One region of the Lachnoclostridium phytofermentans ISDg genome, then DNA from elsewhere that is predicted to be linked to it. Evidence: riboswitches for the same ligand, from Rfam matches in the RefSeq annotation. Region 1 holds a riboswitch; the other holds the start of a gene.
What was found. Region 1 has a riboswitch for thiamine pyrophosphate ahead of CPHY_RS06060 (thiamine-binding protein). Riboswitches for the same ligand answer to the same signal wherever they lie in the genome.

Region 1 (8,635 bases):
TGAAGAGCAGAAATGAGGGAAAATATGATAAGAACAAGATATGAAATGGCAAAACAGATTTATGGTAAGCTTGGTGTTGACACGGATAAGGCATTAGAAACACTAAAGGGAATTTCGATTTCCATGCACTGCTGGCAGGGAGACGATGTAACAGGTTTTGATAACGATGGACCTTTATCTGGCGGAATTCAGACAACAGGAAGTTATCCTGGAAAGGCAAGAAACCCAGAAGAGTTAATGGCAGATATCGATATGGTATTATCCTTGGTACCAGGAAAACATAAAATCAATTTACATGCTAATTATGCAATATTTGAAAAAGGTGAGTTTGCAGATCGTGATAAGTTAGAGCCAAAACACTTTGCAAAATGGGTAGAATTTGCAAAGAAGAGAGGACTTGGTTTAGATTTTAATCCAACTTTCTTCTCACATCCAAAGGCAGGTCAATTCACTCTTTCCTCCCCAGATGACGAAATTCGTAAGTTCTGGATTGATCATGGAAAAGCTTGTATCCGCATCTCTGAGTATTTTGCAACGGAATTGGGTCAGCCATGTGTTATGAATATCTGGATACCAGACGGATATAAGGATATTCCAGCGGATCGTCTTTCTCCAAGAGCACGCTTTAAAGATTCTCTTGATCAGATTCTTAGCATTGATTATGATAAGAAGAAAGTTATTGTTGCCCTAGAATCTAAGGTATTTGGTATTGGTATGGAGTCATACACCGTAGGTTCTAGTGAATTCTGCATTAACTATGCAGCGAAGAATGGAATCTTAAGCCTTATGGATAATGGTCATTACCATCCAACAGAGGTGGTTTCTGATAAGATTTCTTCGATGTTATTATTTGCAGATAAAATTGCACTACATGTAACAAGACCAGTTCGCTGGGATAGTGACCATGTTGTTTTATTCGATGATGAAACAAGAGAAATTGCAAAAGAAGTAATCAGAAATGATGCACTTGACCGTGTTATCTTAGCACTTGATTTCTTTGATGCAAGTATTAACCGTGTTGCAGCATGGACGATTGGTATGAGAAATTTACAAAAATCCTTATTATATGCATTATTAACACCAAACGATAAGCTAAAGAAACTTCAGAATGAAGGTAAATTTACAGAACTTTTAATGCAACAAGAAGAGTTAAAATCTTATCCATTCGGTGATATTTGGGATTATTTCTGTGAAGTAAATAATGTACCTGTAAAAGAAGAGTGGTATGCTACAGTATCTCTTTACGAAGAAGAAGTTTTATTAAAGAGACAGTAGAATATTAAATAATTTCTCATAATACTTTGAAACAATACCAGATCTGTGGACAGATTTGGTAAAATGGGGCTGGTGCATGTGTACCAGCCTTACTATTCATAACAAGTGAAAAATCTACGAAGAATGTTTATTCTTGCTTCATAATGTTAGATGGACAAAATTCTCAGGGTTAACTATAATAAGGGTAAGTAATGATCGAAATGAGCAACAAGATTATATCCTTTAGCTAAATAAGAGTTAACTTTCCAATGCGTAAAAGTTAAAGTAATACGCGGAGCAGAAATGAGGTTATAGATGAACCAAGAATTGATTCAGATTCTTTCTCAGATTACGGAAGAGGAAAAACGTATTTTAAACGTAAAAAAGGAAGTAGAAAAAGAACGATACACCTCGAGCAAGGATTTTGTGATTCAGAAAAATAAGATGTTAGAAGAAGAACAACTAATTACAATTCGTCCGCATACTCGCTTTATCGATTTCCCCAAACATAAACATGATTATATTGAAGTAGTTTATGTCTGTAAGGGATCTTTAACCCACACTATAAACAATGTTCCAGTAGTACTTGAGGAAGGGGACATATTATTTCTTAATCAACATATTTACCATGCAATTAAGGAGGCTGGGAAAGAGGATATCGCAATTAATTTAATCATCTTACCACATTTTTTTGATGTGAGTTTTTCGATGATTCAAAAAGACAATGTATTAGCGGACTTTTTAGTAGGTATCTTAAGAAATGCTTCTCATAAAGAGCAATATCTACATTTTAAAGTTAAGGGAATTCTTGAAATAGAAAATTTACTAGAAAATCTTGTGTATTCCTTGGTTCATGATGCCTCCAATAACGACATGATTAATCAACGTGTGATGGGACTTTTATTTTTGTATTTGGTTAAATACTCGGATTCATTAAAAGCTGGATCTCCCAATAGTTATGAAGATGTTATTGCTAAGGCAGCTGTCAATTATATTGATATAAATTATAAGACAGCAAGCTTAACAGAATTAGCAGAGAAGCTATGCTTATCGCTATCATCCTTAAGTAGATTAATAGCAAGTAAAACGGGGAAATCATTCAGAGAGTTATTGCAGGAGAAACGATTTGAAGTTGCCATATCACTTCTAGCAGAGACGAATCTGTCAATTACTGATATTGTAGTAGCAGTAGGATACGAGAATAACAGCTTCTTTCATCGTAAATTTAGGGAACGATATCATATGTCACCAAAGGAATACCGAGAAAAAAATAGGAGGATTAGATAATGGTACGGAAAGCATTTAAAATGCAATTATTTGAAGGACAAGCAAAAGAATATGAGAAACGCCACAATGAATTATGGCCTGAAATGAAAGAAATGATTCATGAGTATGGTGGAAGCAATTATACTATATTTTTAGATGAAGAAACCAATGTGCTATATGGTTACATAGAATTAGAGGACGAAGAAAAGTGGGATAAAACTGCAGAGACTGAGATTTGTAAGAAATGGTGGGCTTTTATGGCTGACATTATGGAAACAAATCCAGATAATAGTCCGGTAAGTGTTTCATTAAAGAATGTATTTCATCTGGATTAAAAATAGAGGGAGCAGAGGGAGAAGATCCCTGTGCTTCTTTAGAGTTTATTTGGACGAAATTACAACATATTTCATTTACATATTGACAAATTTAAAATTTAAAGTAAAATTGAGTTTGAAAAAGAAACAGGGGTGCCAAATGAATTTGGCTGAGATTAGAACTACGAAAATGTTCTTGACCCTACAACCTGATCTGGATCATGCCAGCGGAGGGAGTTTTATTGCTTTTATTTTTGAGTTATAACTCCCTTTGGATATCAAAGGGAGTTTTTTTAGTTTATAGGAAATTGCATTGTAACTACCTATAAATTAATTATTTTGCAAGTTGTATTCAAATAAAAGAAAAATACTCCACTTGTGATGCAAATTCGCTTCGCAAACCTTATCCATTTCTAATACTGAGCGTAAAATAAACGTTCTTACGCTCAGTAAGTTTTAAATCTGCATTGCTATAAAAACTATGAAGTAGCGCAGATAGTCACTATAGTGTGAAAGAAAATACCACTTTTACACTAAATAATTTATGGGGCCTTAGAGTGGTTTCATGTTGGGTAGTGAGAAAATTAAAGTAGTATTCGCTTTTTAACAGTATGCTATCTGCAGTAAGCAGATATGATATGCAAGGAGTGGCTGCGAAATGGATTTTCATACACGTATACCCGCAAGAAAGGAGATTAAAAAATGAATGCAAGTGTAGCAATTCAAACATTACCAGTAGCAAAGAATGATGAAGATTTAATTCGTATCGTAGATGAGGTGATAGCCTACATCAAAAGTACCGGTTTAAATTATTATGTTGGACCATTTGAAACAGCCATTGAAGGTGATTATGATGAACTAATGGATATTGTAAAAGAATGCCAACATATTGCAATCCGTGCCGGTGCACCTTCTGTAGCAGCCTACATAAAGGTTACCTATCGTCCAGAAGGAGATGTATTAACGATTGAGAAAAAAGTTACGAAACACCATCAGAACTAAACTACCTTCCTTTAGTGCAATATTTGGAATCTTAGCCCTTTGGCAGATAGTCTCAAGCATTGGTTGGGTGCCAAAGTATATGCTTCCATCTCCGGTAGATGTTGTTCTAGCGTTCGTAAAAGAGTTCCCCCTCTTAATGTCACATATGAGGGTAACCTTGGTGGAAGCATTTTTTGGCTTATTATTAGGGACTCTTCTGGGATTTACAATTGCAGTTTGGATGGAGAGGTTTCCGAAAGTTTATCAAGCGTTCTATCCAGTAATTGTTATAACGCAAACCGTACCTACCGTTGCGATAGCGCCTCTGTTAGTGTTGTGGTTAGGTTATGGAATGGCTCCCAAAATAGTACTAATTATCATAGTAACGTTTTTCCCTATCACAGTAGGGCTCTTGGATGGATTTCATTCTGCGGACAAGGATGCTATTCAGTTGTTGCGTTCTATGGGAGCAACGAAATTCCAGATATTTCGTCAAATCAAATTACCTAGTTCATTAAGTTATTTTTTTGCTAGCTTAAAAATATCTGCATCTTATTCCGTTGTAGGTGCGGTAATTTCGGAATGGCTCGGCGGTTTTCATGGGCTCGGAGTTTATATGACGCGAGTAAAAAAATCCTATGCTTTCGATAAAATGTTTGCGGTTATTTTCTTGATATCAGCGATAAGTCTTTTGTTAATGAAGCTGGTGGGTTACTTAAAAAAACGATGCATGCCTTGGGAAGAGAAATAAAGTTAGCAATTAGAATGTATGAACGGAAAAATCGCAAGAATGAAATTACAACCATGTAAATTTATATAACTTTTTAAATAGTTACTTATCAATAATTTATATTAATTTAAAGCAAAGATAAGAAATAGTTCTTAAAAGAAAGTGGGAAAACTAATGAAATATAATAAATTGAAGCGTATCCTTGCTTTGATCTTAGCAGCTACTACGCTTACAACAATGACAGCCTGTGGGAAAAAAGATAATGATGTAAGTAATAATAATTCAAAAGATTTAGAAAAGATCACCTTCGTATTAGACTGGACTCCAAATACAAATCACACAGGTCTATATGTAGCTCAAGCAAAAGGATATTTTGCAGAAGAAGGCCTTGATGTAACGATCGTTCAGCCGCCAGAAGATGGAGCAGCAGCATTGGTTGCGAGCGGCAAGGCACAGTTTGGAATCTCTTGTCAGGATACAATTACTCCAGCAATTGTGGGGGATTCTACCTTACCAATTACAGTATGTGCTGCCTTAGTACAGCATAATACCTCAGGTATTGTAAGCCGAAAGGGAGAAGGTATGGATACCCCAAAGGGCTTAGAAGGAAAAAATTATGCAACTTGGGATTTGGATGTTGAAAAAGCTATGTTGAAAAATGTAGTTGAAGTAGATGGCGGTGATTTTAGTAAAGTGAATTTAATACCAAGTACAGTAACGGATGAAGTAACTGCACTTCAAACAAAATCGGTCGATGCGATTTGGATATTTTATGCTTGGGGAGGAATTGCAACTAAGGTGAAGGGGTTAGAGACGGATTATTTTGCTTTTAAAGACATCAACCCAGTCTTTGATTACTATACACCAGTTGTTATTGCAAACAATGAATTCCTTAAGAAAGATGCTGATACAGCAAAAGCATTTTTCTGTGCCTTAAAGAAAGGTTATGAATATGCAATTGAGAATCCTAAAGATGCAGCAGAACTCTTACTTAAAGCTGTACCCGAATTAGATGCAGACCTTGTGAACGAGAGTCAAGTTTGGCTATCTAAGGAATATAAAGCGGAGGAAAAACGTTGGGGATACATTGATCCAAACCGCTGGAATGCCTTTTATAACTGGCTAAATGATAATAATCTAGTCGAAATTAATATCCCTGAAAATACTGGTTTTACAAACGAGTATTTACCAGAATAGGAATTAAAATGGATAAACTAACAATTCGGAATATCTCCAAATCATATGGAGATAAAGCAGTATTAAAGAATGTCTCAGTGGTATTAAAGGAAAATGAGCTGGTTTGTCTGCTTGGTGTCAGTGGGGCAGGTAAAACAACGCTTTTTAATATTATAGCAGGATTATTAGAACCAGATAAAGGTGAAGTTCTACTGGATGGTAAAGATATTACAAATCAAGCAGGTAATATCAGCTATATGCTTCAAAAGGATCTTTTACTGCCATATAAGACTATTGAGGATAACGTTTCATTGCCACTGATTATAAAGGGAATGAAAAAGCGAGATGCCAGGGATAAAGTAGCAGATTATTTTGAGGAATTCGGGCTGGAAGGTACACAAAAGCTCTATCCTGCCAGTTTATCCGGTGGTATGAGACAACGAGCTGCACTTCTTAGAACCTATTTATTTTCAGATAAGATTGCTTTATTAGATGAACCATTTAGTGCTCTTGATATGATAACCAAAGGGAAAATTCATCGTTGGTATCTTGATATCATGGAAAAGATAAAACTTTCCACGTTATTTATTACCCATGATATTGATGAGGCTATTCTGTTATCGGATCGTATTTATCTTCTAACAGGTGAACCGGGACAGATTACGAAGGAAATCATTATGAAGGAAAAACGTCCAAGAGACGAAGAATTTTTGTTAAGTTCAGAATTTCTTAGGTATAAGAAGGAAATATTGGAGAGTTTACAGGAGTAAATATAATATAAGTGATGTAACATGAAAAAAGCTCTCTATTATTTTCGTTGAGGATGCATTGTAAATGAAATAATAAGAAAAAACAATTTATTATTTCGTTGAAGATGTATTGTAAATCGATACAAAAAGAAAAGAAACAGAATATTATTTGGTTACTGCCTTTACTTTATCTAGAATACTGATTGTAGTGCTCTATATAAATGCAAGGCAGTTTCTTTTTAATTTAACTTTTTAATCAGCATATCGTTTAAAATTTAGCAAAAACTTTGCCCTTTTGTCGAATTGACGTTCCATACCCAGTAGTTTACAATGGTCTTAAGAATATAAGTTATAAGCTTATAAAAGAGTTGAAACGAGGATTAGTAATTGAATAAAGAACAAATTTTAAAAAAGTACTATGGTTATGACTCCTTTCGAGATGGACAGGAGGAGTTGATAAACAGTATTTTAGCAGGCAAGGATACGTTTGGTATTATGCCAACGGGAGCAGGAAAATCAGTGTGTTTTCAAGTCCCTGCGCTAATGCTTTCTGGAATAACACTAGTAGTATCACCATTAATTTCTTTAATGAAGGATCAAGTAGGTACCTTGAATCAAATGGGAGTCCATGCGGCATACTTAAACAGCTCTTTAACTGCAAATCAATATCGACTAGCGTTATCCTATGCGAAAGAAGGACGATATAAAATTATCTATGTAGCACCTGAGAGATTATTAACAGAGGAATTTCTTGAATTTGTGAGGGATGTTGAGATTTCAATGTTAAGTATTGATGAGGTACATTGTGTATCCCAATGGGGACAAGATTTTCGTCCAAGTTATTTAAAAATCATTGATTTCGTAAATCAGTTACCAGTACGTCCAATCGTTAGTGCATTTACCGCTACTGCTACGAAAGAAGTGAAAGAGGATGTAATCCGATTACTTGGATTACAGCGTGCTACGGTAGTTACGACTGGATTTGACCGTAAGAATTTATATTTTGCAGTAAAAAGTCCTAAAGATAAATATGCTGAGCTTGTTTCCTATCTGAAGGAACATCAGAATATGAGTGGTGTCATTTATTGTGCTACGAGAAAAGCCGTGGAGGAAGTAGCGCAGCGTTTAGAAATTGAAGGATATCCGGTAACTAGATACCATGCGGGATTAAGTGATGTCGAAAGGCATCAAAATCAGGATGATTTTATCTATGATGTGAAACCAATTATGGTGGCAACAAATGCATTTGGAATGGGAATAGATAAGTCGAATGTAAGGTTTGTCATTCATTATAACATGCCAAAAAACATAGAAAGCTATTATCAAGAGGCTGGACGCGCGGGAAGAGATGGGGGGCGTGCAGAATGTATTCTGTTATATGGTGGACAAGATGTGATTACGAATCAGTTATTTATAGAAAATAATCGCGAGAATGAAGAATTAACTGGTGAATTGTTAGAGGCAGTAAAGATAAGAGATCGGGAACGCTTAAAGAAAATGACATTTTATTGCTTTACGAATGACTGTCTTCGTCATTATATTTTAGAGTATTTTGGTGAGAAAGCAGAGCCAACTTGTGACGATTGTTCCAATTGCTTATCGGAATTTGAAATTATTGATATAACCGAAATCAGTATAAAATTAATTCAGTGTGTATTAGAAACGAGGCAACGGTTCGGGTTAATGACGATTGTTGATACCGTACATGGCAGTAAGTCTGCGAAAATAAAGCAGTTTCGTCTTGACGAATATGCATGCCATAATTCATTATCAGATATAACGATACCAAGATTACGGCAGATTATGAATCATCTTGTACTAAGTGGTTATTTATTGCTAACAAATTCGGAATATTCCATCTTGAAAGTAACAGATAAAGCAAAAGAATTATTAGAACATAGAGATGCGATTGAACTAAAGGTTTCTAAGGAACGAGAAAGGAAGGCGAAAAGCACCGAAACACGAAGTAAGAAAAAAGCTGTGTATTCATTGGATACGAATGATGAACTATTTGAAGAACTTCGTGTCTTACGTCTATCAATCGCTAGAAAAGAAAAAGTTCCACCTTATATAATATTTGGAGATAAGACATTACTCCAGATGAGTCAGTCTTTACCAACTAGTAAAGAAGAAATGCTTGAAATTACTGGGGTTGGTGAAGTAAA
Region 2 (8,635 bases), 510 kb from region 1:
CCTCCCTAGAAATACGACATAGACAAACAAGATTACATTCGGTATATTAATTATACTTAATACTATTATACTTATTACTATTATACAATAGTGAAAAAGCAATGTCATGTAAAATATTTACAATTTAATAAGAGGTAGTTAGAAAGGAAAGGGTTATGAATATTCAGGTATTTGGTAAATCAAAATGTTTTGATACAAAAAAGGCAGAAAGATATTTTAAAGAGAGGGGAGTAAAATTTCAATCGATCGATATATTAAGCAAAGGTTTGAGCAAGGGCGAATTTCTTAGTGTATCTAACGCTCTTGGTGGCTTTGAGGCTATGATGGATAAAACAACCAAAGAGTATTGTATGATTCAGTATCTCTCAACAGAGGATCAAATAGAAAAACTTTTGGAGATGCCTAAATATTATAAAACTCCTATTGTCCGTAATGGTTCAAAGGCTACGATAGGATATTGCCCTGAAATCTGGCGTACATGGGAATAGTGACTGGATAAAAATTATAGGATAAATGAAATAAGAGACAAAGGAATCAGAGGATAAAGGAATCAAGGAATAATGGAAGAATATATATTTTTGGATGAAACGAAGAAATGGTGGAAAGATAACTTAGTGTAAAAAAAATGATTTAAGGATTACCTTTGCTAGAAAGGATGAATATGAAAAAGAACTTCTGGATTAAACTAGTACTTGCTTTAATTGGTATTTTATTTGTTGGAGTTGGAATCGGTTTTAATGCTGAATCTTTATTTGGAAATGATCCTGTTGCATTACTTTATGATGGTGTTAGAAATGCTTTTTCTCTACCATTATCACGGCTAGGGATGATATCAAATATTGTGAATCTTAGTATTATCGTTTTGCTATTTTTTATAGGTAGACATTATATAAATATTGGTACAGTGGTGTATATCCTACCATTAGGTACATTTGTAAATCTTGGTATGTTTTTATTTCCCAAGATATTTGTTTCAAATACAGTTTTAAGCCGAGGAATCGGAACTTTTTTTGGTTGCCTACTAATCTATGTGGGAGTATCCATTTTTATCAGCGTAGATATCGGTTTAGATCCCTTTACCGGGCTTGTAATGACGATTAGTGACCACCTTCCATGGGAATTTGGAATAACTAAAATATGCTTTGATTTTATTCTTATTTTAATTGGTTTTTTACTTGGAGGCAATGTGGGTGTGATTACCTTCATTACCGCTTTGTCCGCAGGACCTAGTATTCAATTATTTACAAAACTAATAAAACGGCTATTAAAGAAAATTAAGTTAATATAATTTACAGAGAAGGCTAATGAAATAACTCATTAGCCTTCTCATTTAATTGTTCGCATGATGTAAAGTCACTTAAATACCAATTATCATTAATGCATACATATGGAGATTGAATGGAAATAGTTATTTCATTATTGTCATTGCCCTGCAGAGTATATTGAACTAAACTCTCATCAAATGTCATAGGATTTTTAATCTTTTGATGAAGAGGTAGACTTTGTATTGTTGTTATGAGCTGATTTAACTCGTTCGTATCATGTATTTGCATAATATTACCTGGTAGCAAGGACAATAAGGTGATGGATTCAATATCTATGGCTTCAATTGTTGTTAAATTAATATCCTTTGTATGAGAACAGGAAGCTAAAAAAGCAGTAAACAAGAAGGTAAATAACAATAGAGTCTTTTGTTTCATGTTATTAACAACCTTTCCTTTCATTCGATTATAAGTTATCCGGATGTTATGTATTAGGATATACCGTCTAGACTTCTAATTATTAGACGATAATACTTGGAAAAAAGTTTCAATCTATGAAATACAAATAGACAAATAAATTTTTTTATAAATAAAACCTCCTCAGTCGATTATACCATTAAATTACAAAATATCATCACTAAAATATTTTAATGAAAACAATTATAGGTCAGTAACATTATCATCTAAAGTGCCTTTAATATTTTCTTTTATTGCAGACTTTTAAGAAATCTTAATACTACACCCTTTGACATTTCGCACCGATTGCTTAATGTATCTAATGGTAAGCTCCCTGCATTGTAGCTTTGCCTCTACTTTTAGATGTTGAAATGATGGGATTCAAAATTATGAAAATAATAGGAAAGGATTGTAGGTAAGTCAAAATCATAATTCATTCTAAAAAAGCTGCCCTAAACCAAAATTTAGGACAGCTTTAAAATAGGTATTGAATTAATCTAGATATGTCATCTTCTTTACCTGATCAAAGGCATTTTTCACCAAAGGTAAACAAATTATTATTACTGTTGCAATACCCTCAGCATAGATATAGGCTCCATTATAAGCCATAGAATATAAAATTGGGTTCCAGCCTTCCCAAGCATAAGCGCCAAAGAAGATAAATCCGGATAAGGTTGAAAATAACCATCTTCCTGTAATACCTACAAGGTAACCTTTTAACAAACCATTCTTACTCTTATAGAATAGTCCAGATAATCCAAGGGCACCAAAGGCAAGAGGATAATCTAAAAGAATCTGTGTTGGATGATAAATATATGGCTTAATAACAAATTGTAGGATACCGTATGCAACGCCTACAATAATACTTGTCTTTGCTCCATAGAGATAGCCAATCAAACAGATAAACAGCATACTAAATAAAGTTACGGAACCACCAAATGGAAAAGAATATACTTCAAGATAAGAAGTCACAAGTGCTAAAGCCATCGCTATGGCACAAAATACTAATTGCTTTGTTGGCATTTTCTTTGTATCTTTATTTTTGGCAAAGAAAGAAGCGACAACTATTAAAGCAACAAGAAGAACAGCTAATAAAATATAACTAAGTGTTGTTAAACCGTATGTTCCATCAATGGATGTAACGAACAAATCACGCATAAAAAAAACCTCCTTAAGTTTCACTGTAATTGTGATTGCTTCGGAGGACGTTTGGTGCTTCCTTACGCCAGTACTAACTGGATCAAGTAATAAGGGTCAGTAGGTGTCTACTTCTCAGCCAATTCGGCTCCCCCAGCAATACAATATCTAATTATTTATTCATAATTAAGAAAAGTTCGCGAACGTACTTTTTCTTGTTTTATGTAATCAATGGAGTACATAGTAGAGACATCGATTTTTTGTATACACTCTAAAAGTATAACCTCTTGATTCCATGGTTACTATAGCAAGTTATCCGTCTAATGTCAAGTAGAAATGTGACTTCTCAGAAGTTTCAATGTGACCTCTCAGAAGTTTGTTTTTAACTTCTCAGTGAGTTTAGAGTGTCTGGCATATGAGGGTTCTGTGAATATTGACATTATACGCAAAGAGAGGTACTTGAGTAGTGGAGATAACTAACATACTTCTCTATGATAGTCTTTTACTTCACTAGGACGGATGAGATAATATTTTTTATATAATCGGCTAAAGTATAAGGCATCATCATAACCCACCTTTGATGCAGCCAACTGTACTGAGTCACCCTGCTTTAATAGCTCGGTGGCTTTTTCTAATCTTTGCCTAATTAAATATTCTATTGGTCGAATCCCTAAGTTTTTATAAAATAAATGGGATAGCTGAGCAGGTTTTTTGTTGAAATATGCAGCTAATTCATTTAATGTAATCGGGGAGGAGAGGTGCTTTTTTAAATAGCTGCATACAGCGTCAAGAAGCTGCTGTTCTGATGTATCGCTTTGTTTTAAGGCAGTGTTTAATAACTTTCTCATCTCTAATTCAAGAGTTAAAGTATGATAATGATGACTTGATGTGATTTTTTCCATCAGTTGTTTTAGCATCATGTGAGTTTTTTTCGCTTCCGCTAACTTTAGATGAAACGTATTAGGAATGCACTCATCGGGAGATAGTGTTGAATTACCAAAGGTATAGGAAAGTAGGATAAACTCAAAATCCACTTGATCTAGTGAAAATAGATGAAGATAGCTTCCGCTTTTTATATGCTGTACATAGCTTGAAGTAAGATAAGTTGTGGTTTCCTCATCAATTGTTAGTTGAGCACGTCCTTTGATTGGAAATAAAAATCCTCCTTGTGGAAACTTGCAATGAAATGCTTCTGTACTAGTTACCGTTACCTGTATTAAGTTGATATTTTTTAATGCTTGGTTCTGAAATAGTGATGAAATTCCACGCATTTTTTCGCTCATAGTAAATTCCCTTCTAAAAAAGTTAAAATCTATCTGATAATGAAAATCAATATCATTTGAGTGGTTTTAGAATAACATAAATCTTAAGATTTGTCCATAGGTAAAAAATTGTCCATTCAAACAAAACACTATCCTTGTTATACTTCTCACTGTCAACGAAGAACATAGAACGTAGGAGAAAAGCAGTGAAGAAGAGAATAGTTTTTATCATTATATTAATAATTGCATCCTTTCTATCCATCATGCTTGGAGCACAAGATTTTTCCTTAAGAGGAGCATTGGTAAGAGATTCTGCGGATTATCAATTACTTATATATAGTCGCATTCCAAGACTTTTAGCTGTTCTGGTAACGGGAGCTGGACTTAGCATTTCAGGGAAGATTATGCAGACAATGACAGGAAATCGGTTTGTTTCACCAACGACTGCGGGAACGATGGAATGGTGTAAGTTTGGTATCTTATTATCCATTATATTTTTTGGTGGGCAGTCTATGATGCTTAAGATGATTTTTGCTTTTATCATTGCATTATTTGGAAGTCTTTTGTTTGTACAGCTTCTTCAAAGAATACCTCTTAAAAGTCCTGTAATGGTTCCTCTTATTGGATTAATGCTTGGAAATGTGGTTAGTTCATTAACAGCCTATATTTCCTTTCGCTATGATTTGGTACAGAACATATCCTCGTGGTTACAAGGAAACTTCTCCTTAGTAGTAAAGGGCAGATATGAATTACTCTACTTAGGAATTCCTTTTGTTATTCTCGCTTATTTATATGCGAAGAAATTTACGATCGCTGGAATGGGTGAGAGCTTTGCTAAAAACTTAGGATTGAATTATAGGTTTATCACGATAGTTGGATTTGTTATAGTAGCATTTCTTGCTTCTATTATTACAGTATCGGTTGGGAGTATTGCTTTCTTAGGATTAATTATTCCTAACATTGTTTCTATCTATTATGGTGATGACTTAAAACATACCTTATTCGATACTGCATTACTTGGCGGAATTTTCTTATTATTCTGTGACATCTTAAGCAGGATTATCGTTTATCCGTATGAGATTTCAGTTAGTGTGATTGTTAGTGTCTTAGGTGGTGCAATCTTTTTATTCCTGCTATTTCAAAAGAATAAGGAGGGAGGTACCGCATGAGAAGAAAGCAGATATCAAAAGAGAAAAAATGTATCTTGATACTAATCACAATTGTTGCGATTCTTTGTTTCCTTTATCTTTTCTTAGGATTATCAACAAAGAACTTTCATTATTTTTTCCCACGTAGATTACGTAAAGTGTTAGCGGTTTTCTTAACAAGTTATTGTGTTGGATATTCTTCAGTGTCCTTTCAGACGATTACGAACAATAAGATTTTAACTCCGAGCATTATCGGTTTGGATTCCTTGTACTTATTTTTGCAGACCATTATCGTATTTTTCTTTTCTCATGCGGGAGTCAGTAAATTAACAGGCCTTCCTAATTACTTATTATCCATTGGGCTGATGGTACTTTGTTCGTTCTTTTTATTTTTCGGAATGTTTAAGGGAAACAACAAAAATCTATACTTTATGGTTTTAGCAGGTACGATTTTTGGTGGTTTATTTTCCGGACTGGCATCTTTTATGCAGGTATTAATGGATCCCAATGAATTTTCACTTGTACAAGGAAAGATGTTTGCTAGTTTTAATCAGATGAATACAGATTTGTTAACCATAAGTATCGTAATTGTCGTTGTGATTGCTATAGCGGCTAGAAAAGATTTTTCTAAACTGAATGCTTTAGGGCTTGGTCAAACGGGGGCAATTAATCTGGGAGTTCCCTACCGTAGTACTGTATTTAGAACATTAATGTATATTGCGATTTTAACCGCAGTTTCTACAGCACTCGTTGGACCAATTACTTTTCTTGGTATCTTAGTTGTTAGTATTGCAAGGAATTTAGTTTCAACGTATCGTCATGAAATCAGAGTACCGGTTGCCGTGTTATTAGGAGCACTTGCATTACTTAGCGGATTGTTTTTTGTAGAACGTATCCTGCATCATTCTACTCAGATTAGTGTTGTTATTAATTTTATTGGTGGATGTTACTTTATATATCTCATGCTTAAGGAGGGAAAATCATGATAAAGACTAGAGGCTTAACAAAAGCTTATGGTAATAAAAAGGTTGTAGATGACATTTCCATTACAATACCGAAAAACAAGTTGATTGCCTTTGTAGGCAGTAATGGAGCAGGAAAGAGTACACTATTGTCCTTAATTGGGCGTACCTTGGATCGAAGTAGTGGCGAGTGTCACATAGATGAGAAAGAGGTAAAGGAATGGAACAGTAGAGAGCTAGCGAAACGACTTTCTATCTTAAGCCAAACAAATCACCTCAATATTCGCCTTACGGTACATGAGCTCGTGCAGTTTGGTCGTTTCCCATATAGCCAAGGGCGTTTAACAAAAGAGGATGAAAAGAAAGTTGCAGAGGCAATATCCTACATGAGTATCGATGCCTTTAAGGATCGCTACTTAGATGAATTAAGTGGTGGTCAACGTCAAATGGCTTATATAGCAATGTTAATAGCACAAGATACAAAGTATGTCTTTTTAGATGAGCCACTCAATAATCTTGATATGAAACACTCCGTACAAATTATGAAAATCCTAACCAAAATGGTGAAGGAGCTTGGGAAAACGGTTATGGTGGTAATTCACGATATCAACTTTGTCTCCTGTTATGCAGATTATATTATTGCAATGAAGGATGGGAAAATAATTGCCAATGGACCAAGTGAAGAGGTTATGAATTCACAGATGTTACAAGAAGTGTTTGGTATGGAAATTAAGGTAGAACAAATTGAAGGTAATAAAATCTGTCTTTATTATACTTAACAGAATATTAAATGAATTATTATTAATCAATGAATAAGAGCAAATCAATTGAATTAGCATAAATCAAATAAATTAGTATAACTCAAGAGCCATTAGAGTTCTAACTTAGATAATCAATGGGATTTATCCCATGTATTATAAATAAAGAAAAGGAGGAATAATGATTCCTACGTGACATGCTCCCCACCAATTAAATCCAGATTTTGAAGTAGGGGCTTCTCGGTCAAGCATCGAACGGATACAGTAAGCGAGCTAACCCCGTATATCATACGGTTTTTACGAATGAGTTTCCATCCGTACCTTGAATATTTTACGTACAGATAAAAAGACAAAATCAATAGATGCAAAGAGATAAAAGTTAAATGTAGGAAGCATTATAAAACAAAAATGAAAAAATTTAGTTTTAATAAGAGCATCTTCTCTGGTGCTAAGAAAAAGGTTTTAGCGGGAATTTTATTAGGTGTTATGGCAACAAGTGTTTTAACAGGTTGCGCTAAAAAACAGGGTGATACACCTGAAAATAATGCAAATAAGGGCGAGGAGAGCGCTACTACAGCAACACCAGCGCCAACACCAACAACCGCGGCAGAAGAAACAAGATTTTCCTTAACCCATCCTCTTGGAACTGTAACTTTAGAAGGTGCTGCTAAAAAGGTGGTAGTTTTTGATATGGGTGCATTAGATACGATTGATGCTCTTTCTTTCGACGGTGAGCTTGCAGTACCACATGGAAATATTCCAACTTATTTAAGCAAGTACGAAGAGAGTACCGTTAATGCCGGTGGACTTTTTGAGCCAGATATGGAAGCGATTTTTACTTTTGAACCAGATGTCATTATTATTGGTGGTAGACAGGTTGATTTTTATGATGAATTGAATGAAATTGCACCAACCATTTATGTTGAGATAAATGCTGATACTTACATGGAGGACTTTAAACGCAACACTGATAATATAGCAAAAGCTATTGGAAAAGAAAATGAAGCGAAGACTGCGATTGACGGTATTATGAATAAAGTCGAAGAAGTGAAGCAGATTACGAATAGTAGTGATAAAAAAGGCTTAATTATTATGACCAACGATGGCTCCATAAGTGCATATGGTCTTGGATCTCGGTTTGGTCTTATTCATGATGTTTTAGAGGTAAAGCCAGCAGATGAAACAATTGAAGTTTCTAAGCATGGTATGGATGCCAGCTATGAGTATATTGCTAAAGTAGATCCTGACATCTTATTTGTAGTAGATAGAACTGTAATTGCAGGTGGTTCCACAACTGCTGAAAAGACTCTAGATAATGAGCTAGTACTAGGAACGAAAGCTGCAAAAAATAATGTAATCATATCTCTTGATTCTGAATGCTGGTACTTATCAAGCGGTGGTATTAACTCCATGCAAGTTATGGTGAAAGAGGTAGAAGGGGCATTTAATAAATAGTATTAGTAGCAGATGAATGTGTAAATTTAATTAGATAATATATATTTATTGAACTTATAACGAAATAAAAATCCCGGAAATGCAAACCTGCATAAGGCTAAAAGCCTTATCGGTATTTCCGGGATTTTAAAAAGTTATAAAATGAAATTAATTAGAGTAAATTAGATTTCTATTATGATGTTTAGTTTTTAAATT

Region 2: linked by a shared signal. The riboswitch ahead of thiT (energy-coupled thiamine transporter ThiT) and the one ahead of CPHY_RS06060 (thiamine-binding protein) in region 1 are both predicted to bind thiamine pyrophosphate.

The regions. Positions count from the first base shown of each region.
Region 1 covers NC_010001.1:1,446,417-1,455,051, forward strand. The annotation lists gene CPHY_RS06040 (L-rhamnose isomerase) at 25-1,275, shown strand; gene CPHY_RS06045 (helix-turn-helix domain-containing protein) at 1,570-2,541, shown strand; gene rhaM (L-rhamnose mutarotase) at 2,541-2,855, shown strand; TPP riboswitch at 2,974-3,087, shown strand; gene CPHY_RS06060 (thiamine-binding protein) at 3,537-3,836, shown strand; gene CPHY_RS06065 (ABC transporter permease) at 3,802-4,566, shown strand; gene CPHY_RS06070 (ABC transporter substrate-binding protein) at 4,720-5,742, shown strand; gene CPHY_RS06075 (ABC transporter ATP-binding protein) at 5,751-6,491, shown strand; gene recQ (DNA helicase RecQ) at 6,858-8,635, shown strand, end outside.
Region 2 covers NC_010001.1:940,949-949,583, forward strand. The annotation lists gene CPHY_RS03895 (arsenate reductase family protein) at 156-488, shown strand; gene CPHY_RS03900 (YczE/YyaS/YitT family protein) at 662-1,288, shown strand; gene CPHY_RS03905 (hypothetical protein) at 1,302-1,700, opposite strand; gene thiT (energy-coupled thiamine transporter ThiT) at 2,211-2,876, opposite strand; TPP riboswitch at 2,919-3,020, opposite strand; gene CPHY_RS03915 (helix-turn-helix transcriptional regulator) at 3,332-4,138, opposite strand; gene CPHY_RS03920 (ABC transporter permease) at 4,324-5,286, shown strand; gene CPHY_RS03925 (iron chelate uptake ABC transporter family permease subunit) at 5,283-6,251, shown strand; gene CPHY_RS03930 (iron ABC transporter ATP-binding protein) at 6,248-7,006, shown strand; gene CPHY_RS03935 (siderophore ABC transporter substrate-binding protein) at 7,394-8,440, shown strand.